Linked DNA regions of Selenomonas sputigena. The protein of the gene in region 1 interacts with the protein of each later gene in a pairwise test. Links are inferred from orthologs where the notes say so. Each region holds a gene or a part of one and is shown on either strand. Other genes may lie near its edges. The genes, in order: eno and rpe.

What was found.
Region 2: the proteins of eno (region 1) and rpe interact in binary tests that used the Escherichia coli proteins (3 or more experiments, as listed by UniProt). The link is inferred for Selenomonas sputigena from one-to-one orthologs.

What each region holds. Positions count from the first base shown.
Region 1 is NZ_CP110383.1:2,668-18,307, reverse strand. Bases 7,883-10,838 are described here. They hold eno (phosphopyruvate hydratase), read right to left. Parts: upstream 10,032-10,838; coding sequence 8,733-10,031; downstream 7,883-8,732. Other genes in these bases: OL236_RS00045 (cupin domain-containing protein), read right to left, coding at 10,232-10,838; OL236_RS00055 (heavy-metal-associated domain-containing protein), read right to left, coding at 8,175-8,546; OL236_RS00060 (HD-GYP domain-containing protein), read left to right, coding at 7,883-8,118. In the rest of the region: OL236_RS00105 (hypothetical protein), read right to left, coding at 1-69; OL236_RS00100 (HepT-like ribonuclease domain-containing protein), read right to left, coding at 15-167; OL236_RS00095 (nucleotidyltransferase family protein), read right to left, coding at 157-462; OL236_RS00090 (DUF6339 family protein), read right to left, coding at 464-1,216; OL236_RS00085 (hypothetical protein), read right to left, coding at 1,207-2,073; OL236_RS00080 (hypothetical protein), read right to left, coding at 2,021-3,853; OL236_RS00075 (hypothetical protein), read left to right, coding at 4,384-4,734; OL236_RS00070 (hypothetical protein), read right to left, coding at 4,785-5,483; OL236_RS00065 (HD-GYP domain-containing protein), read left to right, coding at 5,722-6,888; more of OL236_RS00060, read left to right, coding at 6,940-7,882; more of OL236_RS00045, read right to left, coding at 10,839-10,885; OL236_RS00040 (Gx transporter family protein), read right to left, coding at 10,950-11,564; OL236_RS00035 (NusG domain II-containing protein), read right to left, coding at 11,561-11,980; OL236_RS00030 (FAD:protein FMN transferase), read right to left, coding at 11,977-13,017; OL236_RS00025 (FMN-binding protein), read right to left, coding at 13,076-13,579; OL236_RS00020 (ABC transporter ATP-binding protein), read right to left, coding at 13,576-14,277; and 2 more genes. UniProt on the Escherichia coli protein: Catalyzes the reversible conversion of 2-phosphoglycerate (2-PG) into phosphoenolpyruvate (PEP). It is essential for the degradation of carbohydrates via glycolysis.
Region 2 is NZ_CP110383.1:950,446-966,116, reverse strand. What follows is about bases 6,691-9,677. They hold rpe (ribulose-phosphate 3-epimerase), read right to left. Parts: upstream 8,513-9,677; coding sequence 7,868-8,512; downstream 6,691-7,867. Other genes in these bases: pknB (Stk1 family PASTA domain-containing Ser/Thr kinase), read right to left, coding at 9,415-9,677; rsgA (ribosome small subunit-dependent GTPase A), read right to left, coding at 8,509-9,393; queC (7-cyano-7-deazaguanine synthase QueC), read right to left, coding at 7,176-7,850; folE2 (GTP cyclohydrolase FolE2), read right to left, coding at 6,691-7,165. Outside these bases: OL236_RS04835 (ABC transporter ATP-binding protein), read right to left, coding at 1-565; OL236_RS04830 (ABC transporter ATP-binding protein), read right to left, coding at 555-1,343; OL236_RS04825 (ABC transporter substrate-binding protein), read right to left, coding at 1,362-2,921; nikC (nickel transporter permease), read right to left, coding at 2,963-3,775; nikB (nickel ABC transporter permease), read right to left, coding at 3,772-4,716; OL236_RS04810 (lysylphosphatidylglycerol synthase transmembrane domain-containing protein), read right to left, coding at 5,306-6,307; more of folE2, read right to left, coding at 6,347-6,690; more of pknB, read right to left, coding at 9,678-11,196; OL236_RS04780 (peptidoglycan D,D-transpeptidase FtsI family protein), read right to left, coding at 11,208-12,602; OL236_RS04775 (FtsW/RodA/SpoVE family cell cycle protein), read right to left, coding at 12,595-13,848; OL236_RS04770 (Stp1/IreP family PP2C-type Ser/Thr phosphatase), read right to left, coding at 13,835-14,554; OL236_RS04765 (FHA domain-containing protein), read right to left, coding at 14,551-15,003; OL236_RS04760 (DUF3662 and FHA domain-containing protein), read right to left, coding at 15,004-15,671. UniProt on the Escherichia coli protein: Catalyzes the reversible epimerization of D-ribulose 5-phosphate to D-xylulose 5-phosphate.

The DNA.
Region 1 (15,640 bases):
CATGTCGACGAGCGTCAGCACACCTGTCCGCCCTCGCCAAACCACTTCTTCATACCGTTCAATTCGCATCGCAACGCTGGCATGTCGTCAGAGACAATCTCCCAAATAAGCCGCAAATTCACGCCCTCGTAGTCATGAACGATGCGATTCCTGATCTTATCGCGCATAAATCTCGATCCCCGTCTGCTTAATTTCCTCGACAATCCGAGACTTAGGCTCGATATGAGCGACATCGAACACATCCATATCCTTATCATCCAAAGCTTCGCGCAACTCCTCCACGAAGCCCATGAATTTCAGTCCGCGCAAATCGCTGTCCACCAATAAATCCACATCGCTTTTTTGCGTTGCCGTCCCCTTGCCGAAAGAACCAAAAAGAATCGCCTGACGAATCCGATGGCTAGTAAAAATTGGCTGCAATCGCCGTTTTATTTCGTCGAACGTAAAAATCCCCTTCGGCATATCAATCCCTCCGATTCTCGTATCGCGGGAAAAGCGCTCCTTCCAACCGTTTCTCGATCTCCTCCTGCGCGAGCATGTCGACGAGCGTCAGCGAGGAAATCTCGTTGAGGCGGCCGAGGAGCGCCTGCAGATGCTCGCGCTTGACCTTCCTCCCACCGCGCTCGAAGCGCTCCAAGAGCGCGAGCACGGCGAAGCGCGTCTCCCTGCGGCTCATGAGGCTGCTTGAGGCGAGGAGCACGAGCTGCGAGGCGAACGCTTCTTGCGCGAGCACGGGCAGAAGCTCGAACGGATCGCGGCGGCGCTCATCGAAGACCACGTGCCCCGCCCACCACAGGCGGGCGATCGGATTCACGAAGAGCGAGCGGCGCCGCCCCTGCGCGAAGAAGAAATCGCTCCGAAGCGCGGCGGCCTTTCCCTCACCGAAATCCTTTTCCTTGCGGTAATGGATATAGCGCCAGAAGAGCGTGTGCGAAAGCCCCGCCCAGAAGCGCTCATCCGCCGCCGTATAGGGCGCGAGCGTGCGCCATGCGCCGTAAATGCGCCGCACGTTCTCCACGTCCGTCGAGGCAAAGTCGCCCTCTGTCAGAAGCTCGATGGGCGAAAGTGCGGCAAACTCCGTCTTTTCGAGATAGCCGCGCGCCGAAAGATGCGCGAGCATCGCCGCATTGTCCGCGCTCTGATACATCGCGGCATATTCTTCGACATGCGTCTTCATATCGTCGATGCCCGCCTGCGTCATGAAGCTCAGTTCCATGCGCCCACCTCCTCGCGCTGCGCCAGATCCTCCAACTCCTGCACGGCGCGGTTCAGCGGATCGCGCAGGAGGCGCTGGGCGACGGCGAGAGGCTCTGCGTCCTTCGCCGCGACATCGATCTTCTCTTCTTCCAAGAGATGCACGAGCACCCTCTGCCAGCGCGTCCTCGGCTCTTCCCCCGCACGCAGGCCGCTCTGCAGCTTTTCGAGCGCCGCAGTGAGAGCCGGCTGGACGACGCACGAGAGGAACGTCGCGCTGTAGACGCCCTTCGCGTAGCGGCGATAAGCGTCGTACATGCCTTGCGGCAGACGAGCGACGATGTAGTCCGAGCCGCAGTCGACGCGAAGCGCCGCCTCGCCCGCCTCGCGTCCCAAAGGCTCGACGCGCACGATGGAAGGAAGCGTCTCGCGTTCGTCATGCGCCTGCAGCAGGAATTCCGTCGTCTGATCGACGGCGAGGATATGTCCGCGTGCGAAGGAAAAGACCTGCCCTTCGTAGGCTTCATGAAAATCATCGCTCGCGTATCCCTCGATCGCCGCCTTCGCGACGACGAACGGCGTGACCTGCAGAGAGACGCGCACCTCGTCCGCCGCCAGCGTCAAATGAAACGGCGCATCGTTGAACTCGAAGAGGCGGCGATACGACGTGACGGGCGACTCGACGTGCAGCGCATAGCCAGCAAGCCCCGCACGCACGAGGTTCCTGAGCGAAGTACAGCGAAGCACGGCGCGAAACTCAAGGCGCAGTTCTCCTCCCGACGCCTTCAGCTCGGCGATACCGTCGAACGACGACTTGCGGTAGCTGTCATTCGTCTTCGCCAGCAGCGGATACGGCGCCAGATGCCCCCGGATCTTCAACGTACTTCACCTCCATCAGGCAGTAGTCACGATAATCCATCGTATAGTCGACAAAGAGTTTCGCGCCCTTCGCGACACTCTGCAGCTCGATGACGTTCTTCTCGAACTTCACCAATTTCGCCCTGGCTCTGCCCGAAAGCGAGGCCGCAAGCAGCTTGACGGGAACATCCGTCTGCTCGCCTGCGAGAAAAAGCTCCAGGCGCACGCGCTCGACCTTTCGCGGCGCGATGAGGCTCAGGCGATAGCGTCCCTTCTCGCGCTCGACGCAAAAAGAGCGCATGTGAAGCGGCGAGAGGCGCGATGCCGCCGCCTTCTTCTTGCGGATCTTCTCGACACCGCTTTGAAGCTCCTCTTTGCGCCCGCCCTTTCGTGCAGCAAGGGCGCGGCGCACGGCTGCGTCTTCCAAGTCGGGCAGGAAATCGCCCGCGCCGAAGGCGTCGACGCCGCGCTCCTCCTCCGCCATCAGCCGCTCGCGCACCTTTTCCTTCAGGTAACGCTTGAGCCCCAGGTACATCTCCTTCGCCTGCTTCTCCTCTGCCGCGTCCTGCAGGACACCCGGCTCCCACGCGTCGTGCGACGGCACCTCGATGCGGCGAAACGCCTGCCCCATCGCGTTCTCCTTGATGAGGAAGATCCCCGTGAAGTCGATGCCGCTCGGAAACCCCTTCTGCTCGAAGAGCTTCATGCCGATGTGGCGCGACATGAGGATGCGGCGGTTCAGCCCCTCGCCGCGCGTCAAAAAGAGCGTTGCCGCGCCGTCGGGAAAGCCATACTTCGCACCGTATTCTGCGGCACGAAGCTCGATCCTCTGCGTCGCCTCATCCTCGCCTAGAAGCATGCGCGCGTAGCGCTGGATCATGCGGTTCTCCTCATAGTATTCCTTGTGATGCGGACTGCCAGCCGTCTTTTCAACGGGAAGTGAATCCGCGTAAAGGCCGAGGCTCGTCTTCGTGATGCGGTGATCGCCGATCTCCACCTCCAGGTTGCCCAGCCATATCGCGAGAAGGAAATTGTCGAGAACGGCGCGGATCATCTCCTGCTCCAAGCCCTCGATGGGCACGAGTCCCATGATGAAGATGTCCGTGCCGCTCGTGCGCCGCCGAAAAGCGGGATCGAGCGTGAAGATGTCCAAGAGCGCCTTCTTGTTCTCGTCGCTGTAATAGACCGTGCCCGTCGTCCATCGATCCTTCTCGTCCCTGTAGGAGACGAGCTTCGCGACGCCCGTATACGATTCCACGCCGTCTTTGTCCAACGAGGCGAAGAACGCCGTGCGAAGCTCCGAGCAGCTATAGACGACCGCCTTGCCGATGCCGAAGCTGCCGCCCGCGTTCTCCTCCTTCTGCACGGAAAAACCCTGCTCCTTGACGAGTCCGCTCCAAAGCGAACCCTTCTCGCCCGCGAGCGCCCCCTCAAGCCCGCGCGTGCGAAAATCGCTGATGCGAAGGACAGCGATGCGCTCCGCCTTGAGGACATCCGCCGCACGCTCGAACGCCTCGCGGCACTTCTTGTCGTCCCGATTGCTGAGGAAGCAGCGCTCCAGGATATTCTGAAAATCCTCGCGCCCCGGAAACTTCTCGCGCGGGATGTCAAACGATTGAAAGGAAACGAGGACGGCGCCCTCAGCGTCATCTCTTCGCGCGTCGAGCGAGTTCTGGATCGTCTCGCGCACGAGGTAGTGCACCGTGCGTATGCCGAAGGAAACGCGTGCGAGGTCGTTGTAGCCGACAAGCTCGCCGCTGTCGTTTGCCGGCGCACGCCAGCCGCCCTTCTTCCTGTCCATGAAAGGAAACAATTTTTCCACCTCATTCCTATACGTTTCCTAGTATAGCAAAGAGACCGCCCAGTGACAATGCGTGAGGTGCGGCCAAAAATTAACAAAAGCTAAATATTGCAAAAATTTACCTGCGCCCTCTTGCATATACGAGCCAATATGCTATAATAAAGGTGCGGCAGGTGGACTAAGCGTCATCCCGCCTTTAGTGCCGTACCTTACTAACCACCAGAAGGAATCATCGCGTATGGTTCCTCCTGGTGGCAATATAATCGAATCCCGCCAGGGGTTCAGGCTGCAAGGCCAACAAGAAAAGAACAGGCAGCGAGCCTAGGCTCGCTGCCTGTTTTCTTTCGCTTTCTTTCCTTTTCCAGTATTCTCAATTTCTGGTATTTTCCCGCAACTTTTTTGCACCTGTGCGGGAATTGTGCTATAATTAGGCTCGTGCGGCAGACCGCACGGCTTCATACATTTCATCATTTCTCAGATGCGGCATATCTTCTCACAACGTGCCGCACAAAACGAAAGGAGTCTTTTCCATGCCAACAGCAGCAAAATCGAGCGGCGCAAGAAAGACCGCCGTCCCAAAGAAAAGCAGTACCCCCTCGCGCACGCGCAGGGCTTCGAACGTCGCCTACATCTTCTTCAACTGCGACGCCGAAAAATCCCACGACTCGATGAATATCTTCTACAACCACGAGATCTACCGCGACACACAGGCCTCGCGCAAGGCTCTTTGGCAGAAGGTCAAGGAGGAGCAGGATGCCTCGCGCATCGAAATCGCCGAAGACGATCTGACGAGCGTGCGCACGGCAATTCTTGAGAACGACCCCGCCGAAGCGAGCCGCTACATCCGCTTCGGCGCGATCGAGACCTTCGTCTGCCACTGATTCGTCCGCGATTCCCATACGGCCAAACGAGAAAAGCCCAAGAGCCGTCCCTAACGGTCATCCTTGGGCTTTTCTTTTTCAGGGATATCAAGCTCCTCGGCTTTCGTCTGCGTCGTCGGCACGCCCTCGGGCGTGAGGCTCGGCGCATAGCGCCAGCTCTCCTTGATCCTCTTGTCCAGACGCTCTTCGAGAAGTCGGCGCTCCCTCTCGTCGGTGATTTCCGGCTCGAACTGCCACGCTTGGACGCCCGTCACGCGGCCTTCCGGCGAGATGTCCGCAAAGAACTGCACATGCCCTCGGTACGCAGTCTCCTTCTCGGTCAGGCCGCGCTTCGTCTCCTCACGCAGCACGGCGGGCTTGTTCGGCTTACGCATCGCAGGATAGTCGCGCTTCTTCGGCGGCTTCGCTTTTTGACCCTCGACTGGTCTTTTCTTTGCCTCACTCGGCGACTTCAGCGCTTCTTGTGAAGGCGGCTTCCAAGACTCGGGAACGCTCTCCTCTTCCGTCGCCAACGTCTCATTCTCCACCCGCGGCTTCTCCTCCGCCAGTAGCTTCTCCTCCGCAGAAGGCGAAACTTTCGCGGCAGCCTCATCCGAGTCCGGCACATCGAGCCAGGTGATTTCCTGCGCCGTGTCCCAAAACGACTCCTCATGCGGCAAAAGAAGCCCCGCGATGCCAAACGCGAACATATGCAGAAGAACGGCAAGAAGCACGACAGTCCCCCAGCGTTGGCGTACGATCACAATCATCCCTCCCCACACGTTTCGTCCTTTCATTATAGCACACGAACACCAATCACACGGCAAAAACTATTGCACTTTATTCAGTATTCGCGGACGAGATTCTTCCCTTTTGGAGCAAAATATAGTATCATGAAGATGAGTAGATATTTCTCCTTTATATTTTAGGATAAAAAACTCAAAATTATTCGTCGAATATAAAACGATGCTCGAAACACTGCATCAAGTAAGATGATAGGCGGGTAAAATGATTCATATACCTATAAAAAAACTAAAAAACGGCATGATCACGGCGCAGAGCATATACAATCCGCTCGGCGCCAGCTACCTGACGAAGGGCATGGAACTCAGTCCGACATACATCGAGCGTCTGGAGAAAGCGGGATTTGACGGCGTGACCGTCACCTCCCTGGATCCCAAGCTCAAGCTCGCGCCGCCCGATGATATCGTGCAGGAAAAAACGCGCATCTCCGCCATACAAAACGTGGCGACGGCTTTCCATAGCGTCGAGGAGAACGGCACCTTCGACCCGGCGCCGCTGCAGGGCATTTCGGAGAACATCCTGCAGGACATCATCGCACAGCAGAAGAACCTCGTGCAGCTCACGGACATCCGCCTGCACGACACTTATACCTTCGCCCATTCGGTCAACGTGGCCATCCTCTCGTCTCTCCTCGGCGTGCTTCTGAAGCTTTCCAGGGAGGAGCAGCTAAAGCTCACGCTCGGCGGTCTCCTGCATGACATCGGCAAGATCACCGTACCCTATGAGATTCTCACGAAGGCCGGCCATCTCACAGACGACGAGTGGAGCGTGATGCAGGGACATCCGGAAGCCGGCAGGCAGCGTCTGAAGAAGATGTTTCCCAACGACACGCTGCTCTCCACCATCGCCCTGCAGCACCACGAGCACATCGACGGCTCGGGCTATCCCAACCATCTGAAAGGCGAGCAGATCCACCGCTACGGACGCATCGTCGCCATCGCTGACGTCTACGACGCCCTGACGAGCGTGCGCCCGTACAAGAGAGCCTATACGCCATCCGTCGCACATCGCCTCATGGCTACATGTTCGCCCGGGCATTTCGATCTCGATCTCTTGAAGCTTTTCTTCGACAACGTCGCGATTTACCCCGTCGGCACGATCCTCAAGACACAGGATGGCTACGCCATCGTGAAGAAGGTCGAATTCGGCTATACGCTGACGCCCGTCGTCTGCGTCTTTGCCAACCGTGAGGGCAAACTTCTCAATGCCCCCAGCGACCTCGATCTGAAAGAAGCGCCAAAAGGGATGCTTGATGGTGTGATTTCCGACAGCGAGCTGTACCATTTCATCCACAACATCAACGTCGATCCGGCCATCTTCCTCCAAGAAAACACAGAGAAAGAAGACGCGTCACAAGAAAATACTGAATGAACTACGGCGCATTTCAAGGTGTTCCGCCACTGAAACCGGGGTGTTTTCTCCATGATACGCTTGAAATCGAATCAGCTCAAAACCGGCATGGTGACGGCGCAAAGCATCTTCAATGAGAAGGGTGCCGCCTTTCTCGTACGTGGCACGCCGCTGACTGATCGCTACATCTATCGGCTTCGTCAGCTCAGCGTGCCCGAACTTCACGTCACATCGCTTTCTTCTAATTTTCAGCTGCAACCGCCCCCTGACATCATCAAGGAGCACACGCGCGTGCAGGCCGTCGAAAACGTCGCGGAGACCTTCCGCCAGGCGGAAAAGTATGGCCAGTTCAACATGAGCCTCATGGAGCGATGTGCCGATCTCCTCGTATGCGACATCATGTCGAAAAAGAAGAATCTCGTGCAAATCACAGACATTCGTCTGCACGACTCCTACACATTTTCCCATTCAGTCAACGTCGCCGTCCTCGCGACGATGCTCGGCAATCTCTGCGGCTACTCCAAGAGCAAGCTGCAGGTCATCACGCTCGGAGGACTCCTACACGACATCGGCAAGCTCGCCGTGCCCACATCCATCCTCAACAAGTCTGGCGCCCTGACGGCGGACGAATTCAAGATCATCCGCCGGCATCCAAGTGAAGGGCGCAGACTCCTCAAGGAATTGAAGTCGCCGCTCGCCTCGATCCTCGCCATCATTGCAGTCCAGCACCACGAGCACCTTGACGGCTCAGGCTATCCCTACCATGTGCGCGGCAAGTCCATCCATCCGTACAGCCGCATCACCGCCATCGCCGACGTCTACGACGCGCTGACGAGCGTGCGTCCTTACAAGAGGGCATACAAGCCGAACGTCGTCTATCAGATGATGATGAAGAACTCCCCCGGTCACTTTGACATGGATCGCCTGCGCCTCTTCTTCGACAATGTCGCCATTTACCCCGTTGGTACAGTCATGAAAACACAGCTCGGCTACGCCATCGTCAAGAAGGTCGTCTTCGGCCACACGCTCGCCCCCATCGTCATCGTCTTTGCAGACAAGAACGGTAAGCTTCTCCCAAAACCCTTCGGCGTAAACCTCGCCCACTGCCGCCGCGATGCCATACATTACGTCATGGACGACGTGGAACTCTTGAACTTCATCCGTCATACAGGCATCGACCCCGCCGTATTCCTTGACGACGATCTTCGCGCGATGAAGGACTATCCGCGCATGGGGAAGCATGAAATCTGAGTTGATAAAGGCATACAAAAAGACCCTGCCGCCCGGCAGGGTCTTTTTGTATGCTCTTATGCCTCGCGCAATTCTGCGCGGGCAAGCTTGTACTCCGTCTTGTCGAGAACTGCATGAAGCTCCTCGTCGGAGATCATGCGCTCCATCTTGAGGACAGCGATGTTCTTTCCGAGATCGACCTCGGCGGCCGCGCCGTCGATGCCGTTGAGCATACGCTCGACGGCGTTCTTGCAGTTGTCACAGTGCATGCCCTCGATATGCAGCACCTTCTCGCCGATGACGTCGTGATAGAGCTTCTTCTTCGGGCCGCCCTCGATGCTGCCGCCCCCGCCGCAGCACGCACCGCCGCCGCCGAAGTGGCGCACCATGCCGCGCACAGCGAAGAAAAGCGCCGCCAAGAGAACCGCTCCCAAAATATACGTTGCCATGATTTCTCCTTCTTTCCTTACCAAAGGGCATTGCCCTTATATACCATGCTATCGCTCTATTTTACCCGCGCTTTATCGACTTGTCAATAGTGATTCTTAGTGTTGGCAATATGCTTTGAGACGAAAACAGCCTCCCCGTCGGGGAGGCTGTAAATCTTGAGAATCACTGAAACTTTCCGTTCAAATTCACGGCAGAGGCACGTTGAAGGCATTCTTGCCCGCGAAGACGGCGTTCTTGCCCAGCTCTTCCTCGATGCGCAGAAGCTGGTTGTACTTCGCGACGCGCTCGCTGCGGTTCGGTGCGCCCGTCTTGATCTGCCCGGCGTTCAGCGCGACGACGAGGTCGGCGATCGTCGTATCTTCCGTCTCGCCCGAGCGATGCGATACGACGGCCTTGAAGCCCGCGTTGTGCGCCATGGCAACGGCGGCGAGCGTCTCGCTCAGCGTGCCGATCTGATTGACCTTGATGAGAATGGCGTTCGCGGCCTTCATGTCGATGCCCTTCTTGAGGCGTTTCGTATTCGTCACGAAGAGATCGTCGCCGACGATCTGCAGGCGGTCGCCAAGCTCCTTCGTGATGAGCTGCCAGCCCTCCCAATCCTCTTCATCAAGCGGATCCTCGAGAGAGATGATCGGATACTTATCGACGAGCTTCTTCCAATGCTCGACGAGCTCTGCCGTCGTGAAGACCTGACCGGACTTGGGCTGCTTGTACTCGCCCTTCTTCGATCCCTTCCATTCGCTGGCGGCCGCGTCCATCGCGAGCACGAAATCCTTGCCGGGCTTGTGGCCTGCCTTCTCAATGGCACGCATGATGTAGTCGATCGCCTCGTCGTCCGACTTGAGGTTCGGTGCGAAGCCGCCCTCGTCGCCGACGCCCGTCGCATGGCCGTCCGCCTTCAAGAGGCTCTGCAGTGCATGGAAGACTTCCGACGACCACTGGATGCACGTGCGGAAATCGGGAGCGCCGACCGGCATGATCATGAACTCCTGCACGTCGATGCTGTTCGCCGCATGGGCGCCGCCGTTCAGGATGTTCATCATCGGCACGGGCAAAAGGCCGCCCTGGCTGCCGCCCAAGAAGCGATAGAGCGGCGTTTCCTCGCTCGCAGCGGCCGCCTTCGCCGCCGCCATGGAAACGGCGAGGATGGCGTTCGCGCCGAGCTTCGACTTGTCTTCCGTGCCGTCCGCTTCGAGCATCGTGCGGTCGACGAGAGCCGTATCCGCAGCGTCGACGCCGACGACCGCCTTGGCGAGCGTCGTGTTGACGTTCTCGACCGCCTTCAGGACGCCCTTGCCGAGGTAGCGAGCCTTGTCACCGTCACGCAGTTCAAGCGCTTCAAACTGGCCCGTCGATGCGCCCGACGGCGACGCCGCACGGCCGAAGCTGCCGTCCTCCAGAACGACATCGACTTCCACCGTCGGATTGCTGCGCGAGTCAACGATTTCGCGTGCATGGATGCATTTGATCTTGCTGTTCCTCATCGTATCCACTCCTTGTAAATCTAATGAAACACTATACTCTTAGCTTATCACGAAAGCGGCGGATGTCAAGCCTTTTGCTGAAAGCAATTCGCATTTGTCGCCGCTTTCATAAAAAAAAGCGCACGGGCTTCGTCCTGCCCGCACGCTTTTTCCACTAGCCGAAGCCGTACAGGCACAAACATGCCTGTATTCGTATCGGTTTAAGCAAGCTCCAGCATCAGCGCCATCTTGAAATTCTTCACGGCACGCACATAATGTCTGCCGTTCTTCGCGAACTTGAAGTTCTCGCCCGCGTGAACCGTGTACTCCTTGCCCTCGTAGCCGATGACGGCCTCGCCTTCGAGCGCGAAGACGAGAGCCTCGCCCGGTGCCGCGTGCTCGTCGAGCCCCGTGCCCGCGCCGAAGCTCATGAGCACGAACTTGAGGTTCGGGCTCTGCACGAGATCCATGTTGACGATCTTGCCCTCCTGGCACGGCAGAAGCTCTGCCAGCTGAAATACCTTCTTGTCCTCGATTGCCTTGTTCATGGTCTTTCCCTCCTGCAAACTGATCTCAAGATATACGGCACCGCGCTCAGTCTTGACGCCCACGGGCGTACCGACGGGCACGACGAAGAAATCTCCTGCGGCGAGCGGCGTATTCCCGCTTTCCTCGACCGCTTCCATCGCGCCCGAAGCGACGTACCAGAGGCGGCGACGCTCGTAGCTCTCCGCGCTGATGTCCGTCGCCTCTGCGAGCGAGAACCAGACGACGTTGTTGCCGCCTGCCGCGCTGATAGCTTCCGACACCGTGCAGCCCGAGACGGGCGCCATTTCCTCGGCGGGGCGAAGCACCCTGCCTGCCTGACCTTTCATGGCTGTCATCTCCTCTCTTTTTTCCTAGTATAGCACAGGGAAATCTTCACAGCGGGAACATTTGTTACAGCTTTTGAGAAATTTTCTTATTTCTCAAAGGCAGCCGCCGCAAGATCTCTTGCGCGAGGAAACCCGTGGCAGATCCCGTGAAAACGGCCAGAACAAAGAGCATGGGCGCATAGTAAAAGACGTCGAGCGTGCCGAGCCAGAAAGCGGCGGCAAGAAGCTGACCCACATTGTGCGAGAGTGCGCCCGCGACGCCGAGCAGCGCGAGCGGCACGCGCGGGGTCGCACGCAGCAAGAGGACGCCGACCGAAAGCGCCAGAAGGCCGCCCGCAAGGCTGAACGACAGCGCGGGCAGGCTGCCCGCGAAGACCGATCCGAGCACGATGCGCAGGACAAGCAGCAAGAGCGCTTCCCTCGCGCGAAAGAGACGGAGCGCGGCGACGGTCACGATGTTCGCGAGACCGAGCTTGAAGCCCGGCACCGCTGCGACGAGCGGCAGGCGAAGCTCGACGAAGAAGAGCATCAACGAGAGTGCGAGGCAGATGGAAAGAAGCGTCAGCCGCGCCGCCCCCTGCTGCGCCAGACCCGCTTCCTGCGCTCCCTCTGCGCATATACGCGCCCGCGCCTCGGACGCACCCTGCCGAACGCCGCGCTCTCGCCGCGCGCCCCTCACCTCGCCACCGCGTCGGGCACATCGGCCTCGCCCGCTGCCTTGCCCGCGCTGCCCGATTTCGCCCAGCGAATCTCCAAGCGATGCGGCAGACAGATGATCGGTGCGCCGTCCCCCTTCAATTCGCCTGTATGCACGCAGATCTGATCGGGACAGTCAGCGCTCTCGATGCGGATCGTGCCGCCGCCCGTCGCGATGACGTTCTCGTGCTCGCCATAGGGCACGCGAATATGGCGCTCCTCCTGCAGTTCCTCCTGCGTGAAGCGATAGATCACCGCGCCGTCCTGCACGACCTCGACCGCGCCCGACTCCGATGCGTCTTCGCCGCGAGAAGCGGCTGCGAAGAGCCACGCGCCCGCCGCACCGAGCAGGAGCACGGCGAAAAGAGCGAAGAGCCGCGCCTTCTTTTCCCCGTTCATCGAATGACCTCCGCTTCTCCCGTCAGCCCCTCGCCCGCCGAGAAGCGGTCAAGAAGCCCCTCTGTAATCCACACATGACCATCCATGCCGACGAGCACCATCTCAAAATCCTGCCGCTCGCGCCAGAAAGCGGCGGCGCGTTCTGCGCCCATGACGAAGAGCGCCGTCGAAAGCGCGTCCGCCCTGCCGCCCGATTTCGCGATGACAGTGGCAGAAGCAAGGCCGCTCGCCGCAGGTGCGCCCGTAGCTGGATCAAGGATGTGCCAATAGCGGTTTCCTGCCTCATCCGTGAAGAAGCGCTGGTCGATCGCCGAGGTCACGACGGCGGCATCCGCGACCTCGACCGTGCCGAGAAGTGCTCCACCGAAAGGATTCCGAAGCCCCACGCGCCACGGTGTGCCGTCCTCGCGCATGCCGACCGCCTCGATGTTGCCGCCGAGATCGAGGAGCGCCAAGCGCACGCCGCGCGACTTGAGCTCCGCCGCGACAAGCTCGCCCGCATAGCCCTTCGCCACCGCGCCGAGTTCGACGCTGCTGCCCTTTTCGAGCCGCGCCGTACCCGCCGCCTCGTCGAGCTTGAGCTTTCCCGCTCCCGTCAAGGCACGCGCCGCCTCGATTTCCTCTGCCGTCGGCACGCGATGTGCGCCGCCCGAAAATCCCCAGAGCTTGAGGAGCGGCAGAAGCGTCACGTCGAGTGCGCCCTTCGTCTCCTCGCGCACCGCCTCGGAGAGGCGCAGAAGCCGCATCGTCTCAGGCGCGAGCGCGACGCTCTCACCCGCGCCGCTGTTCAAGCGCGCGACATCGCTACCCTCGCGCGTCGCGCTCCAAAGCGCGTCAAGCGCGAGAAGGCGCTCCTTCGCCTCCCGCGCCGCCTCGGGTGCACCTTCCCCGTAGACCTTGACCGTCATCTTCGTATCCATCGCGAAGAACTCCTCGCTCGCCTCCTCTGCAGCACGGGAAACGTCGCTGGAAGCCGCGCTCTTCGTCCGCTCGGGCAAGCATCCCGCCAGAAGAGAAGCGACAAGAAAAACGAGCAAAAGGCACAGGGCAAGATGCCCTGCGCCTTGAGTTTTCCGATTCCGCAAGAGAACCATGTCACTTCTTCGCTTCATCGAGCGCCTTCGTTGAAGCCTCGATAAACTGCTCGTAGGAGATCGTCGCACCCGAGATGGCATCGACCTTGCCCGGCTGCTGGCGCTCGACGAGCTGTGCGCCGTAGGCCGCATTCGCCTTGACGGCGTTCTGCGCCTTCTTGTAGTTCTGCGCGTCGCTAACCTGGCCGTTCTTCTTGCCGTAGTCCTCGCCCTTCAGCGTGCCGTCCTTGTCGATGCCGAAGTACGTCGCGCTCTCGATCTTGTGATCCTTGATCGTGATGGCAATCTTGCCGTGGCCGTACTCGGAATTCTCGCTGCTCTCGCCGTTGTACGTGCCGTCCTTCGCCTGTGAGAGGTCGATGTCGGCGATCTTCTTGACGGCGACGCCCTGCGCCCCGCTGTCTTTCGGCTCGTTCTTCGCCGCATCGTCGCCGCAGCCCGCGAAGAGCGCCGCCGCGAAGGTGACGCCCAAGACCAGCGTCAGAGACTTCCTGCTCAACTTCATTGTTTCGCCCCTTCCTTCAGCTTTGCCGCCGCCTGCTCCTCGGCGCTCTTTTCCACCATGCGCCCATGCTCGATGATGACGCAGCGCTCCGCTGCCGCGCCAACCTCGGCGGAGTGCGTGACCGTGAGGATCGTATGACCTTCCGCGTGCAGTTCGCGGAAGATCTTCATGACGAGATTCTGATTGACCTCGTCGAGGTTGCCCGTCGGCTCGTCCGCGAGGATGAGCACGGGATAGTTGATGAGAGCGCGCGCAATGCAGACGCGCTGCTGCTCGCCGCCCGAAAGCTGGCTCGGCAGATGGTCGGCGCGGTCAGCAAGCCCTACGCGGTCGAGCGCTTCGAGCGCTTCCTTCTTGTCGGGGATGCTGTGATAGTACTGCGCCGCCATGATGTTCTCGATCGCCGTCAAGTACGGGATCATGTGAAACTGCTGGAAGACGATGCCGATCTTGTCGCGGCGCAGAAGCGTCAGCTCGTGGTCGGAGACTTTCGTGATGTCGATGCCGTCCAGAAGCACCGTGCCGCTCGTCGCGTGATCCATGCAGCCGATGATATTCATGAGCGTCGTCTTGCCCGAGCCGGAAGGCCCCATGACGGCGAGCCAATCGCCCTTTTCCACCTTGAGGTTGACGTTGTCGAGCGCCTTGACCTTGCCGCCGTAGGCCATCGTCACGTCTTTCAATTCCAATAGACTCATAAAACCCTCCTACTCTCCCCGCAAGACGATGGCGGGGTCAACGCTCGTCGCGATGCGCACGGGAATGAGGCTCGCGACGCCCGTCACGATGACGGACAAGACGACGGCGAGCACGGCGATGCCCGGAGCAAAGGCGATGCCGCGCGAAAAGACGTTGATGCTGACGCTCTGCGCGAAGAGGTAGCCGAAGCCGCTGCCTAAAAGGCCGCCGACAAGGCCGAGCACGCAGCCTTCGCCGAGAAACTCCATGACGATGTTCACATTCGAAGCGCCGAGCGCCTTCTTCAGACCGATCTCGCGGCGGCGCTCCGTAACCACCGCCGTCATCGTCGTCGTCACGCAGATGAGCGTCAAAATGAGGACGATGATCGTCACGAGAAGTATCAGAACTTCGAGCTTCTTCAAGACGTTGAACTCCGAGTGCGCGATTTGCTGCACCTCCTGCGGCTCGATGCCGATATTCGCGGTGCGAATGGCGTCCTCGACGGACTTCAAGCTGTCGCCGTCGGCGACGACGCTGAGCTGTGCGAGTCCGACGGCGCCGGGCTTCTCGACGATCTTTTGCAGCTCGTCGAGATTCAGGAAAGCGAACTGCTCTTCCTTGCCGCCCGTCGAGACGATGCCCGAGACGGTGAAGGAGAGCATGGCCTTGCCCTCACCCGCGCTGACCGATACGGTCTGGCCGATGAGCTTGTCCGTATCGCGTGCGATCTTCGAGGCCATCTCTGCGCCCAGGAGGATCTCGCGCTCGCCCGCCTTCGGGTACTCGCCCTTGACCATCCAATAGGGGCTGACCTTCTTGATTTCCTCGAAGTCCGTGCCGCCCGTCAGGACAGGCTGCTTGTTGACCTCAAGGCGCTCGTAGAGAAATGGTGCGAGACCGACGACGTCGCGTCCCGCCAGCGCCTCACGCGCCTTCTGCAAGGCGGCGGAGTCGAAGGTCTTCGCCTCGCCCGCCGGCAAGAGCAGCACGTTCGCGCCGTAGGCGCGGAACTCGCGCCCGAGCTGCGCGGGCACTTCGCGGTAGACCGTGATCATGCCCGAGATGATCGCCGCGCCGACCGCGACCGCCAGGAGCGCGACGAACATGCGCGACTTCTGGCGGAAGAGCGCCCGCACGATCATGCGCAGAAACATTTCGAGTATCTTTATTCTTCCTGCCATATCAAATCACCTGCCATGAAGGACGCTTGCGGGCTGCAAGGAGAGAAGCATGCGGATGGCGGGCAGGCTGCCGATGAGGAGCATCAGAGCCATGAGTCCGCCCACGATGGGGATGACGACGAGATTGTTCGCAATGTTTGAGCCGAAGACCGTCTGCCCGATCGCCTGCGCGAGCGCCAGGCCGCCGAAGTAGCCGAAG
Region 2 (15,671 bases), 950 kb from region 1 along the record:
TTTCCTGTACGGAGACGTCGAGCGCACTCGTCGCCTCATCGCAGACGAGGATTTCCGGCTCAAGCGCCAATGCGCGTGCGATGCCGACGCGCTGCCTTTGCCCGCCGCTCATATTGCCGGGATAACGCTCGGCAAATTCTGCGGGAAGTTCGACGAGGTTCAATAGCTCCTTCGCCTTTTCCGCTGCACTCGTCTTCAAAAGTCCGAAGTTGCGCAAAGGTTCGGCAAGGATGTCCTTGATCTTCATCTTGGGATTGAACGCCGTACCGGGGTCTTGAAAGACCATCTGGATGTTGCGGCGATTCTGCCGCGCTTCTTCTCCCGTAAGAGATGTGATTTCCTTGTTCTGAAAGAAAATCTTGCCCTCCGTCGGCTTATGAAGCTGCATGAGCGTCTTGACCAGCGTACTCTTGCCGCAGCCGCTCTCGCCCACGATGCCGAGAGTTTCCCCCTTGCACAGGGAGAAACTCACATCATCGCAGGCCGTGAGCGCACGGCCGTCAGCTGTAGGGAAACGCTTCGTGATATGCTCGATGCGCAGGACTTCTTCGTTTTTAACTGGCATACGACATACCCCCGATCTGCGGCACGGAATGCAGGAGTTCCTTCGTGTAGTTCGCCTGCGGGTTTTCGATGATCGCCTCAGACGTTCCTTCTTCCACGACGTGCCCGTTCTGCATGACCATGATTTTGTCCGACATATAGGTGGCAACGCCGAGATTGTGCGTGACGAGGATGATGGCCGTGCCGTCCTCGCGGCAGATTTTCATCAGTTCCTTGACCACCTGCGCCTGCGTCGTAACATCAAGCGCCGAAGTCGGCTCATCTGCCAAGAGGAGCTGCGGACGAAAGAACATCGCCATGGCGACGCCGACGCGCTGACGCATGCCGCCTGAAAGCTCAAAGGGAAAGCTGTCCATGATGGTATCGGGGTTCGGAAGCTGCATCTTGTCCAGCATTTCCTTCGCCTCTTTTTCCGCCTTCTGTGGATCCATCGAGCTGTGCTCAAGGATGTACTCGACAAACTGGCTGCCGATCGTGCGGATGGGATTCATCATGCTGCCGCTGTCCTGGAAAATCATCGAGATGTTGCGCCCACTGATGTCACGCCACATCTTCGGCGTATTTTTCAGCATGTTCACGCCGGAAAAAATGATCTCGCCTTCATTCACGTGCCCCTCGTGGGGGAGGCAGCCCAAGACTGCGCGTATGACGCTGGTCTTGCCGCTGCCGCTCTCTCCCACAAGTGACAATACTTCGCCGGAATCGAGGGAAAAACTTATGCCATGCACCATCTCGGTGCCGGCATATTGGATATGGAGGTTTTTGACCTCAAGAAGCATATCGTTCTTCCTTTCTCCTTACTTTGCCGGGCGGATCTTGTTCGTGATCCAATAGTAGTCGGACGGATACATCGTCGCACCCGTGATCTTCGTCGAGCTGATGATGTTCGTCTCGGGGTAGCCGAGGAAGAGCGCAGCTGCATCGTTCAAGAGAATCTGCTGCATCTCGATCATGAGCTGACGGCGCTTCGCCGGATCAAACTCGACAGCAAGAGCCGCGCACTTTGCATCGTACTCGGGGTTGCTGTAGCCCGAACCGTTCTGCTGGTTGTCGCCGTCCTTGTTCGTGCGCCAGTACCAGTTGAGATAAATCTCGGGATCGCCCGTATTTGCCGTGATGATATTGGAAATCAGCAGGTCATACTCTCCGTTGATACCGATCTTGTCGAGCAGATTGTAGTCGACCGTCTTCACCTTAACGTCGAAACCGATCTTCTTGCCGTCCGCCTGCACGGCTTCCGCATAGATCGGCAGTTCGGCGCGGCTGTTGTAGATGATGAAGTCGACGCTCAGAGGCTTGCCGTCCTTGTCGCGGATGCCGTCGCCGTCCGTATCCTTCCAGCCTGCCTCATCAAGCAGTTTCTTGGCACGCTCGATATCGTAGTGGTTAGGGTCGGAAAGCTGATCAAAACCATAATCAAGGGAAGGAGGAACAGGAGCCTTGCCTTCGATGAAGGTGCCCTTCAAGATCACTTCGTTGTACGATTTGCGGTCACACATGCTGATGAACGCAGCGCGAACCTTGGGATCGCCGAGGATGCCCTTTTCATTGATGCGCGCGAGCACCGTGCGCAGCGAGGCAATCTTGTCGACATGATACTTGCCCGTATCGTTGAACAAGCCGACGTCGCCCGGGGCGATGTTCACAGCCATGTCCACTTCACCGGACTGGAGCGCCATGGCGCGCGTATTCGGATCGTCGATCGAAGGAATCTCCACCGTTTCGAACGGCACCTCGCCGTCCCAGTAATTGGGATTCTTCTTCATGACTGCCTTTTCCTTGACGAAGGATTCGCAGACGTAAGGCCCCGTGCAGATCGGTCCCTGCTTTGCAAAGTCGCGATCCTTTTCCGCCGACACATCGACGATGAGGAAGAGCGGGTCGGCGAGGTAGCCGGGCATACTCGGCGCCGGCTTGTCCGTCGTGATGATGAGATTCTGTCCTTCCGCCTTCATCTCCGTGTACTTGAAGAACGTCGCGGCGCGCGTGTTCTTGGCAAAGGCGCGCTCGATGGAGGCCTTGACAGCCTCTGCCGTCAGCGGGTTCCCGTTCGAGAACTTCACGCCGTCGCGGATCTTGAACGTCCACGTGAGCTTGTCGTCGCTGATCGTCCATTTCTCTGCGAGCCACGGCTGGATGTTCATCTTCTCATCAAACTTCGTCAGCGTCTCGCCCATACCGTAGCGCATGACGACCCAGCCGAAAGCATTTTCCGTCGGCTCAAGAGAGTCCGCGAAGTTCGTCACGCCGACGCGCAAGGTATCCTTCGAAGCCTCTTTGCCGCCGCAGCCTGCGAATACCGCCACGGACAAACACGCCGCCATGGCAACAGAAAGCAACTTCTTCCACTTTTTCATTAAATTTCAGCCTCCTAAAATCATAAGACATCGTAAAACCATCAGCTTGCCTTGTTTGGATCAAGCCAATCGCGCAGCGCATCTCCCCACAGATTGAACACGGCGACGACGAGGACGATGGCGGCGCCGGGGAACAGCATGAGCCACGGCGCCGTCTGCAGTGCCTGCCTGCCTTCGTTGAGCATGAGTCCCCATTCCGGCGTCGGCGGCTGCGCGCCAAAGCCTAGGAACGAAAGACCTGCCAGCTCCATCATCATCGCCCCGATATCGACGGCTGCCGTCACCAGTATGATGGAAAGGATATTGGGCGCGATATGGCGGAAAAACATCTGCACGGGACGCGTGCCGTTCGTCACAGCCGCCGCGATATAATCTTGCTGGCGCACCTTCAGCGTCATGCTGCGCGCCAGGCGTGCATACTTCGTCCAACCGACGGCGACAAGAGCGAGGATGGCATTGACCACGCTGCCGCCCATCATGCCCGCAATGGCAATCGCCAGCACGATGCCCGGAAAGGCGAGGAACATATCGGCAAGGCGCATGATGATCGTATCCACCTTGCCGCCGACATAGCCGGCAACGACGCCGATGGCAGAGCCGATGCCGGCGATGAGGATGACGACCGTCAAAGACATGAACACCGATATGCGCGCGCCGTAAATCACGCGCGTAAAGAGATCGCGCCCGAGTTTATCCGTTCCGAACCAATGCTCGGCGGAAGGCGGCAGAAATGCCTGCTGCATCGACGACTCATAGGGATCCTGCGTCAAGATGAAGGGCGCGAGAAGCGCTGTGAGGAAGATCAACCCTGCCAATATGGAATAGAAGCGCAGGAGCTTTGCGTCCTTGCTCATGGCCTCTCCCCCTTCTTCAGGCGCGGATCAAGATACACATAGGACAGATCCACAAGGAAGTTGACTACCATGTAGAAGATGGCTGTCCAGAGAACGAATCCCTCCAACAACGGATAGTCTCGCATCTCGATCGCCCGCACCGCCAGGCGGCCTATGCCGGGCCAGCCGAAGACGATCTCGACGATCGCCACACCGCCCAAGAGCCAGCCTAGAGCCAAACCGAAGAGCGTGATGAGCGGCAAAAACGCATTGGGCAGCACATGGCGCCACAGAATGCGCTGCATGGACAGACCGCGAGCCTTGGCGCCGATGACGTAATCCTGACTGAACTCTTCGAGCACGGCGATACGCACCTGCCTCGTATACTTGGAAGACAGGAGGATCGCCAGGGTTGCAGACGGAAGAATCAACCCTTCCAGAGTGACCTCGCCGCCCGAAATCGGGAACAGTCCCAATTTCAAACCGAAGACGAAGAGAAGCAGCAAGCCGACCCAGAAGCTTGGCATCGAAACGCCGAGAAAGGACACGCCGCGAATCAAATAATCCGGCCAACGGTTGCGATATAAAGCTGCGATGACTCCGCAAGGCACAGAAACGACGAGCATCATCAAGGTTGCTGTTCCTGCCAGAAGCAGCGTGCCGAGAAGATTCTGCTCAAGCTTTTCGGCAACCGGCATCTTGGCGGAATAGCTCATGCCCATATCGCCATGCAGCAAGCCGGAAAGCCAGTGCAGATACTGCTCATGGAAGGGACGGTCAAGCCCCAATTCGTGACGTGTCTTTTCGATAGTTTCCTGCGACACCATCGTATCGCCAGTCTCCAGGATCATCTCTACAGGATCACCGGGAGCGAGATACGTCAGACCGAATGTCAAGAATGTAACGCCCAAAAGCGTGATGAGCATCTGACACAGGCGACGTATCAAATCTTTTCCTTTCAATGCAATACCTCATCTCCTTAAAAATCATATAAAAAAGACATTTGCGACCGAATCCTCAGAATCGGTCTCTATAAGGAAACGCCCAGCTATCCGGCATTTCCATAAAAAAACGCATGTCCGTCAACCAAGACAAGACATGCGGATTTTTCCTGCAAGCGCAAAATACCACGGGTATATTCCGCCAACGAATATACCCTGGCATCCATCTCCTCATCTCTCGTAAGTCAAGCAATGAATCTTATCATAAGCAGGCTTTCTGGCTCTCGGATCATCGTTTGTTTCCGTCTTCCCGGGTTTTTCCCAGTGACATGTCAGGAAGTGCCGATGCGTTCAGCACTTTCATCAGAAACAGCGATTCCAGCGTTTCCCATGGAAACAAATTCCCCGATTACAGCTGCGGGACAGCATGGGTCTTTCACCCATTTTCCTCTCATCGCTCGCCGATATACATCGGCGACACTTATGACGTCTGTATGAATTTTTGAGAAAACAATTACTATCGGTAATTATATAGCAAAGTTCCTATCATGGCAAGCGCACGAAAAAATTTTCTTTAAGAAACATTATTTTCAGCAGTATGCCTGCATACTCAGCCATCCTCCTGCTGCTCCATCTGGCGATGCATAAAATCTCTGCCAAAGACCTTGAGCGTGTAGTAAAGGCCGATGAAGAACGGGATGTACTCGGCGATGAGCCGCCAGCAAACGGCGAGGATGCCGACGGTACCTGCCGGTACAGAATCGGCAAAGAGCAGGACGAAGCCGCCCTCCGCGATGCCGGAGCCGCCGGGCGTCGGCGTGAAATAGAGCAACATGTTAAGGAAAATCATGCGCCCCATGACCGTGTACCAATCGGCATCTGTCACGCCGAGTCCTAAAAGAAGACATGGCACGATGGCATAGATGAACATGAGACTTAAGCCTGATTCAAAAAAGATACGAAGCATGCTCTTGGGCGAGGACGCGAGGAGATGCACGCCCATCTTGAGATCACGATAGAAAGAGAGCAGCTTTTTGCTGCGTTTCACGCTCAATCGCTTCGTCAGGCGCAGGATGATGTAGTCGAACGCATTCGCGCGAAAAGCAAGCGCGATGAGTGCGATGACGACGAAGGCGATAACAGAGATGAGCATCAGCGTATGATTGTCCACGCCGGGCAGGATGCCTGCGTCGTGCAGGAAGATGAACGGCATGCAACATATAAGGAAGAGAATGGACACGAGGGTTCGCACGATGACGAGCACCGTCGCCTTGCCCGCCGGTACGCCTGCATGACGCAGGAACATGAGCTGCGCCACAGCACCGCCCGTTGCCCCCGGCGTCAGGAGCGCGAGAAAGTAGTTGCCGAAGACCACCTGCACCGCCTGTCCCAGCGTGATGTGCTCGCCCGAGATCTTCACGAGGTGCATGAGGCGCGTGCCATCAAGCGTCAGACCGAGGCTCACGCAGAGGAGCGCAAGGGCGATGGACCACGGCTGGAACGCTGTGAGATTTTTCAACGTATGAATGTCGACCGTCGAATAGATGACGGCGCCCGAGATGAAGAAAACGAGCAGCAGCGGTACGATGAAACGCTTGCAGAACACCTTCATTTGACACCTCCTCAGAGCGGCCTGGCGCAGTTTCTCAGATCATTGCTCTTTGCCGGCTGTCCTCGCCTCGCAATTCACATATTCTTCGTGGCTCGCATAGGCGCTGTGATTGTGAATCGACTCAAAATTCTCGCAGGAAAGCGAGAACCAAAAGAGTCCGGGCAAGGGACGTAGGGCGAGCACGAGGTCGCGCAGGATGTCCTCGACAAACTTTGGCTGCTCGTATGCTTTTTCCGTCACATACTTCTCATCTTCACGCTTCAGCAGCGGATAGATCGGGCACGACGCCTGCTCTTCCATGAGCGCGGCGAGATCCTCGATGAAGATGCACGGCGCGGGCGGCTTGAACTCGACGACGGCCTGCAGCAGACTTCTCTGATTGTGCGCACCGTAGCGCGAAATCGCCTTGCTGCACGGGCAGAGGGATGTCGCAGGCACGGTGACGCCGAGACGGAACGACATCGCCTCGCCCGCACGCTTTTCGCCCTCGAAGAAGCAATCGAGGTCGAGCACGGATTTCTTGCCGCTCGCCGGCGCTTCCTTCTCAATGAAATACTTGAAGGAAAGGCGCAGCTTCGCCGTCTCCGCTTCAAGACGATGAAGCGCCTCCTGCAGCATGGCTTCCATCTCTTCTTCCGCTACGGGCTTGTCGCACCACTGCTGCAAGATTTCCAGGAAGCGGCTCATGTGCGTGCCCTTGTACTCCTTGGGCAGGGAAACCGTAAAGAGGATGCGCGCTGTGACTTGCTGGAAATCACCCGCCTTCGTCTTGATGCGAAACGGCAGATGGGCGTCCTTGATGCCGACATGCTGTATGTCGATGCCGCGCATATCCGCGCTTTTCTGTATGTCTTTCATCATCGTTTCTTCAGCGTTTTTCATACTCGATCGGGTCTTTTATGCCGGCAGCCGCGAAGCCCTGCAGGCGCAGTTTGCAGCTGTCGCAGACGCCGCACGCCTTTTCACCGCCGCTGTAACAGCTGTGCGTAAGCTCCAACGGCACGGCAAGACGCGTCGCCAAGCGCACGATATCGGCTTTGGACAAATTCTGCAGGGGCGTGACGATCTCGATGCGCTTTCCTTCGGAGGCCGCTTCCGTCGAGTAGTCCGCGACGGCCTGAAAATGCCGGATAAATTCGGGACGGCAGTCGGGATAGCCCGAATAGTCGACGCTGTTGACGCCGATGTAGACAGAGCGCGCGCCGATGGTTTCGGCATAGCCGAGCGCATAGCTCAAGAAGATCAGATTTCTTGCAGGCACGTAGGTCACGGGAACAGACGTGCGCGAAACGTCGCCCTCGGGCACGGCGATGCTGTCGTCCGTCAGCGCCGAGCCGCCGATCGCTTCCATGTTCGTCTCGATGATCAGATGACGCTTCACTTTGTAAAAAGCTGCAATCTTCTTCGCGCCTTCCAGCTCGATGCTGTGACGCTGATGATAGTCAAAGCTGATGGGATAAAGTTCTTTCCCCTGCTCCTTTGCGACGGCCATGCAGGTCGTCGAATCAAGTCCGCCCGAAAGCAGCACTACCGCCTTTTCCATTCGCGTTTCCTCCTCCTTTAGCCACGAATCGCCTGAATCGCTTTTTCTATATCGCTCGCCCCATAGACGGCAGAGCCTGCGACGAGGATGTTCGCCCCCGCCTCTCTCACGAGCGGCGCTGTCTCGGCATTGATGCCACCATCGACCTCGATGTCGAGAGCGAAATCATTTTCTTCTGCCGTATGACGCAGAAGCGCGATTTTTTCGAGCATCGACGGAATGAACTTCTGTCCGCCGAAACCCGGATTGACCGTCATGATGAGCGCCATGTCGATATCTGCCATAAGTTCTTCGAGCATGACGAGCGGTGTCGCAGGATTGAGCGCGACGCCCGCCCGGCAGCCGAGAGATTTGATCTCCTGTACGAGGCGATGGGCATGACGCACCGCCTCGATATGAAAGGTGATGACGTCCGCACCAGCCTCGGCGAAGGAAGCGATCTGCGCTTCCGGACGCTCGACCATCAGATGCACATCAAAAACCGCCGCAGAGCATTTGCGAAGCGACTTCACGACGGGAGCGCCCAACGTGATGTTCGGCACAAAAGCGCCGTCCATGACATCGATATGGACGTACTCCGCCCCGGCAGTTTCAATGCGCTGCACCTCATCGGCAAGATGCGCGAAATCCGCCGAGAGAATCGACGGCGCCACTTGAATCATCGATATACCTTCTTTCTCTGTACACTCTGCTGCAGCATTTCCAAATAGGAGGCGTAGCGCGAGTCTGCAATCTTTCCCGCCTGCACGGCTTCCTTGACAGCGCAGTCCGGCTCGTGGCTGTGCGTGCAGGGCTGAAATCGGCAAGCGCCGAAAAAGGAGCGAAATTCAGGGAAAAGCCCCGGGAGCGCACAAGGATCGATCTCGGCAAGCTCCGTAGCGCTGAAACCCGGCGTATCGACGAGGAATCCTCCGGCGAACGGCAGAAGCTGCGCCGTTCGCGTCGTATGCCTGCCGCGCTTGATCTTCTCGCTGACAGCGCCCGTAGAAAGGGCGATGCCCGGCGCGAGACAGTTCAAGAGAGAGGATTTTCCCACACCCGATGAGCCGGCAAACACGCTCGTCTTTCCCTCGACAAGAGACTGCATGTCTGCCACGCCTTCCCCTGTAACAGTGGACAGCAGGCATACGGGATAGCCGATTTCGCGATAGAGCGCGGCGAGGGCAGGAATCTCCGCCGCATCGCCCTCTAACAAATCCATCTTGTTGATGCAGAGGACGATGCGTTCGATCTTCGACCACTCGGCGAGCACGAGAAAACGGTCGATGAGCACGGGATTGATATCCGGCTCGCGTGCGGCGAAGACGAGGACGACCTGATCGATATTGGCGACCAACGGGCGGCGCAAAAGACTCTTTCGCTCACAGCGCCGCTCGATGACGCCCGCGCCGCCTTCTGTAAGCTCAAGCTCCACGTCATCGCCCGGCACGACGGCAATGCGCTCCTTTTTCAGGCGGCCTCGCAGCTTCGCCTCCACAAGTCCTTCTCGTGTCGCCACGTAGAAGAAACTGTTTTGCGCTCTGAGCACTTTTCCCTGCAACAAACCGGCCTCCTCTCCCACTTGCTAGCGGTTCGACTTGCCGCCGCTTGCGTCCTTGCTCGGCGTCTTGTCGCCTGCATTGTCGTCCGACGCGCGCTCCTTCGTCTTCGAAGACTTCTTTTCCGTTTCGGCGGCAAGTACAAGGTCGACCGCCGTACCTTCTTCCACCTCGCTGCCTGCCGCCGGGCTCTGCCGCACGACCGTGCCTGCCGCCTGCGAACTCGCTTCCTTCGTGACGGAGCCTACATGAAGTCCGCGGTTCTTGATCGCTTCCTTGGCGCTTGATTCCGCGCCGCCGACAACGCTCGGCACGGAGACCTTGCGCGGCCGCTCGCCCTTGCTGATCACGAGGTCGACGACCTGCCCCTTGCTGATCTTCGATCCCGCACGCGGGTCCTGTCCGATGACGCTCCCCGCAGGCTGCGAGGAGAACTCTTCCGTCACGACGCCGAGTTTCAAGCCCGCTCCGGTCAGCTTGCTCTCTGCCGCTGACTTCTGCATCCCCTTGAGTTCCGGCATACTGACTTCCTCGCCGCCCTTGCTCACGTAGATGGTCACGAGGCGCTCTTCCTTGACCTTCGAACCTCCCTCGGGATCTTGCTTGACGACCTGCCCTGCCGGTATATTGGAATCGTACATCTCCGCGATGTCCACGCGCAGTTTCTTGTCCTCCAACTTCTGCTTGGCGACGGCCAGCGTCTGTCCCGTCACATCGGGAACGACGACTTCCGCACCGCTCCAAAACTTTCCATAGGAAAGGAATGCGCCTGCAAAGAAGCCAAAAAACAATACGAGGAACAGAATGAAAAGGAAGGCCTTGGAGCGGTATGCCTTCTTCGCTGCACCGCCATGCCCGGCATCCGGAACATGTACGGAAGGCTGCTCTTCCTGCCCGTGTCTTGACAAAAGAGATGAATCGACCTCGGCCTCACGCACGCGCGGCAATACCTGCGTCGCATAGGGATCGAGCAGCGACGATGCCGAGCCGCCAAGCATCGCCTCATCCTGCGCGATCTGCCGCACGACGGTCTCACTGTCGGGCCGCCGATTCGGATCCTTTGCCATCAATTCCGCAACGAGAGCCTCGACGAATGGCGGAATCGACGGGTCGATGGCGCAGACGGAAAGAGGCTCTTCCTGCAAGTGCTTCAAGGCGATGCCAACGGGGGTTTCACCAGTGAAGGGCAACTCGCCCGTGAGCATTTCATAGAGAACGACGCCGAGGGAGTAGACATCTGACTTCGGCGTGATCGAAGCGCCCTTCGCCTGCTCAGGCGAAAAATAATGCACGGAGCCAACGATGTTGCCTGTATACGTCGACGTGACCGAACTCACGGCGCGAGCGATGCCGAAATCGGCGACCTTGATGCGCCCGTCCTCCATCACGAGGATGTTGTGCGGCTTGATGTCACAGTGGACAAGACCGTTCTTGTGCGCATGATGCAGAGCCTCGGCAATCTGACGCGCAATGGCGAGCGCCGTGGCAACGGGCAGGCGTCCGCCCGCATCAAGCTCTTCGCGCAGGGTCTGCCCCGAAACGTATTCCATAACGATGTAGTGGGCGTTTCCCTCCTGCCCGACATCGTAGATATTGACGATGTTGGGATGCGACATCTTCGCGGCTCCCTGTGCTTCAGCTTGAAAGCGTGCTACAAACTCGGCGTCACTCGCGAATTGGGCGTGCAGCACCTTGACCGCGACCGTTCGATCGAGCAGTTTGTCGTGCGCCTTATATACATCAGCCATGCCGCCGCTTCCAACAAGCTCCACAAGCTCATAGCGATTGCCTAAAATGCGTTGTTCCATGGCACTGCCTCCTAATCATCTTGCAACTTTTCCAACAGCTTCCGTGCGATTGGTGCAGCTTCTGTGCCGCCTCCGCCGCTGTTTTCCACAAGGATGGCAAAAGCCACCTTTCGACCTTTTATTTCCGCCGAGCCGATGAACCACGCATGATCCTCGCCCGAATTTTCCGCCGTGCCCGTCTTGCCCGCTACGCGCACGCCACGGAGCGCCGCCGCCGTGCCCGTGCCTTCCTGCACGACCTCCTCCATGAATCCATGAATCAAGGAGGCGCGCGCCGCCGTCGTAGCCTCGAACCACTTCTCGCTTCGATGCTGTTCGAGTGTGATGCCGTTGGGTGTCACGACACGTTCAACCATGTAGGGCTTCATTATGATGCCGTCATTTGCAAACGCCGCGGCGAGCAGCGCCATGTGCAGCGGCGTGACGAGAAGCGTGCTCTGCCCAATGCCGATCTGAGCCGTATCTCCTTGCCCGAGGGAAGCGAAGTCGGGCAGATGCGCTGCCGCCTCCGCCAATTCGCCCTGCGCCGTCTCCTCAAAGCCGAAACGTCGGAAGGCATCCGCCAGTTTCTTGCCACCCAGGCGCAGCGCAAGCGAGCCGAACGTCGTGTTGCAGGACTCAATCAAGGCGTGCTCCACATCGATCCTGCCGTGCACAGCGCCGTGGCTCTCGTGGATGACCGAATCCCCCACTTTGAGCGCTCCCGTGCAGTCGAATACTTCCTTGCTGTTCGTAACGCCGTTTTCCAACGCCGCATCGAGAATCAATGGCTTGATGGTCGATCCAGGCGGATAAAGACCTTGCAGCGCACGGTTTACGAGCGGACTTTCCTTGTCCTGCCTCAGGCTGTCCCACTGCGCTTGAATATCGGACGGATCGAACGAGGGACGCGATGCGAGCACGAGAACCGCCCCGCTTTCCGCATCGAGCATGACGACAGCCCCGCGCCGTTCTCCCAGCGCCTCGTATGCCGTTTCCTGCAGTGCAGCGTCGAGCGTCAGATAGACGTCGTCGCCGCGTGAGGAAGAGAAAATCTGCGCGAGCGGCCCTAATCGCCCGAGAAGGCGGCTGTGTCCCGAAAGCTCTGCCCCCTTATAAGCCTCGATGCCCGTGCTGCCGATCGTATCATCGAGATAGCCCGTGACCGGCTCCATGATCCGCCCGTAAGGGTAGCGCCTTTCGCCCACATTCGGGCTGAGCGCGAGAACTTCACCCTTTCGATCAAGGATGCTGCCGCGCAGCACGCTGTCCTCGGCGAGAGCCGCGCGGCGATTCAGAGGATGCTCTGCGAGCCGATCCGCTTCCCAGACCTGCAGATAGACGACATAAAGCGCCAAGCAGGAAAATGACAAGAGCAGGATGATGGCTGTGCGCAGGATATACCTTGTATTATTTCGCTCAACCATGTCGATTCTCCTTTTTGGAAAGCACGGTCAAAATGCCGAGCAGCATGAAGCTGGCGATCATGGAACTGCCCCCGTAGCTTACAAAGGGAAGCGTGATGCCCGTCAGCGGTAAGAATTTCGTCACGCCTGCGATGATGATGAAAGCCTGCAGGAGAAACACGACTGCGATACCGGCGGCAAGCAGCATGCGCGTCTCTTCCCGGCAGGCGAGCGCGATGCGTATGGCACGATAAAAAAACAGGGCAAAGACGAGCATGACGCCTAGGGAGCCGAGCAGCCCCAGTTCTTCCGCAATCGCCGCAAAAATAAAATCCGTATGCACCTCGGGAATCAAATTGGGATGGCCGTGCGCAAAACCCGCGCCCCAAACGCCGCCCGAGCCGAGCGCAAAGAGGGACTGCACGACTTGATAAGCGCTGCCCGAAGGATCGCTCCAAGGGTCGAGCCAGATGTTGAAGCGCACGCGCACATGGGAAAAGAACGAGTAACTGAGCACGGCTGCGCCCAGAAAGAACGCGAAGGCAAGCGCCACATAAGATTTTCGACCCGTAGCCATATACGTCATGGAAACAGCTATGCCAAAAAAGAGCAGAGCCGAGCCGAGATCGCGCTGCACGACGAACATCAAGATGGCGATGCCCCAGATTAAAAGGAGCGGCGCAATGAAGCGAAGCACGGGCAGCTTCAGCCAAAGAAGCCTGTGCCTGGGCAGCGTCAATACCTCCCGATGCTCCGTCAGATAGGCAGCAAGAAACATGATGATGACGATCTTGCCAAATTCCGAGGGCTGCACGGCGAAAGGGCCGAAGACGATCCAGTTGCGGCTGCCGCCGATCTCCGTGCCGAAAAAGAGCGCCGAGCACAGGAGCAGAAGACAGAACACGCCCAGAAGATATGGATAGGAAAGGAGGCGAAGAACCCTCTCTCCAAGAAAGACGAGGAAAAGATAAACGATCAGACCGAGCAGCAGCCAACGCATCTGTGTCAAAAAGAGCGCGGGCTTCAAGCGTCCGATCATGATGAGGCCGAGACTTGCGAGCAGCATGGCTGCAGGGAAAAGCGTCAAGTCCGTTCCATCTCGTCTGCCCAAAATGAACTGCGTGAAGAATGCACCGACGATGACTGCCGCAAGCCAGGGCAGCAGCAAAAGATCCGCCGTCAGACGATGTGCAAGAAGCAGTACGCCCGTGCCCAGCAGCAGGATGCCGAGCGGAGGCAGCAGCAGGTGCAGCTTAGCCTCTTTCATCGCATTCCACCACGATGGCTGTGATATTGTCGAGTCCTCCTGCCAGAAGCGCCAGCTCGACGAGAGTCCGTGCCTTGTCCGCAGACTCTCCCTGCAGAGTCTCGCGAATGGCGGCTTCTCCAACCATATTCGTCAATCCGTCCGAGCACAGGAGAAAGATGTCGCCCTCCTCGATCGTGAAGCTTCCCGTATCGACGACGAGTTTTTCTTCCACGCCGACCGCACGCGTCAGAAGATTCTTTTTCGGATGATTCCTCGCCTCCTCTTCCGTGATGGAGCCTCGCTCGACGAGATCCTGTACGAAAGAATGGTCGCGCGTGAGCCGCCTGAGCGCACCCTTTCGCAGAAGATACAGGCGGCTGTCGCCTACATGCGCCCAATACGCCGCATTTTCCCTATACTGCAAGGCGACGACTGTCGTCCCCATGCCCTTTCGGGCTTCACTCGCCGCCGCTGCACAGAGAATCTTGCTGTTCGCTGCCTGTACGGCATGAAGCAAAGCTTTCTCGCCGTATTCATGCACAGCATCGGAAAACATCTCAGTGAATACATCGACGAGCATCGCGCTCGCCACTTCTCCTGCGGCATATCCCCCCATGCCGTCCGCCACGACATACGTATCAGGCGGTATGAAGGCGCATGCATCCTCGTTGCTCTCGCGCACCTTTCCCCTGTCCGTCGCTTTCGAGACTTTCAAAAAAATCACCTCTCAAACCTCAGTGTCACAAAGCCGATGCGTATGAGATCCCCCGGCTTCAGATAGGCCTTTCCCTGCAGGATCGCATCGTTCAGATACGTGTGGTTCATGCTGCCCATGTCCTCGATGACATACTGATTGTTTACAAGACGTACGACAGCATGACGGTGCGATACGAAGGAATCGGGAATGCGGATGTCGTTGTCGGCACTGCGCCCGATCGTCAGTCCCTGCGTGAAGGCGAAGCGCTTGCCCAAAAGCGCTTCATCGCCTGCCTCCACGACGCTGAGCACGGCTTCGTCAGGCAATATCTCACGCGGCTTTATTTCCTGCTGCAAAGCCTTGGCGTCTTCAAACATCGCCTGTGCCAAGCGCGCGATAAAACGAAAGAGCAGCAGCAGGACGCCGTATTGAAAAGCTACGCTCAGAACGCGCAGCAAAAGATCTGAACCCGGCAATCATATCACCTCATAGCGCAGGACGGAATTTCCAATCTGAATCTCATCGCCATGCCGCAGCCATGATTCGAGCACGGGACGTCCGTTGAGAAGCGTGCCGTTCGTGCTGTCCTCATCCTGCAGGAAATGGCGATGCCTTTCATAGCGGATGGAGGCATGGACGCGCGAAGCGTTGGGATCGGTCAAGATGAAATCGCTTCGTTCACGTCTGCCGAGAAAGATCTTTTTCTCGCCGAACGCGAGGTAAGAATCGAGATCCGCCCCTTCCACAACCGTGAGCGAAGCGATCTTGTACTCCGTCGGCAAATCGAGCGGCACCTGGAAAGACGGTCTCTGCAGGACGATCGTGTGCTGCTCCTTCACCGCCTGCGCCACGCGCTGCACCATGTCAGAATATGACGCCTTCACACGGCACAGGCCGAGAGAAAGTTCCGCATCCTTCTGAATGTTGATGGCAAGTTTCCCGTCCATGAAGGCATCGAGCAAGATGACTTTTTTCTCCGCTAAGATGTGAAGATCATCGAGGAAGCGCTGTGACGAAAGGTGGTGGCAATCTTCCTCGTTCATAAGGATCGTATAGGCATTGGGCAAGATCCATTCTTTCTTCCCTTTTTTCGCCCGCCGCTTCGCGTTCGCGATTTCTTTTTCGAGTTTCTTCTCCACCTCGA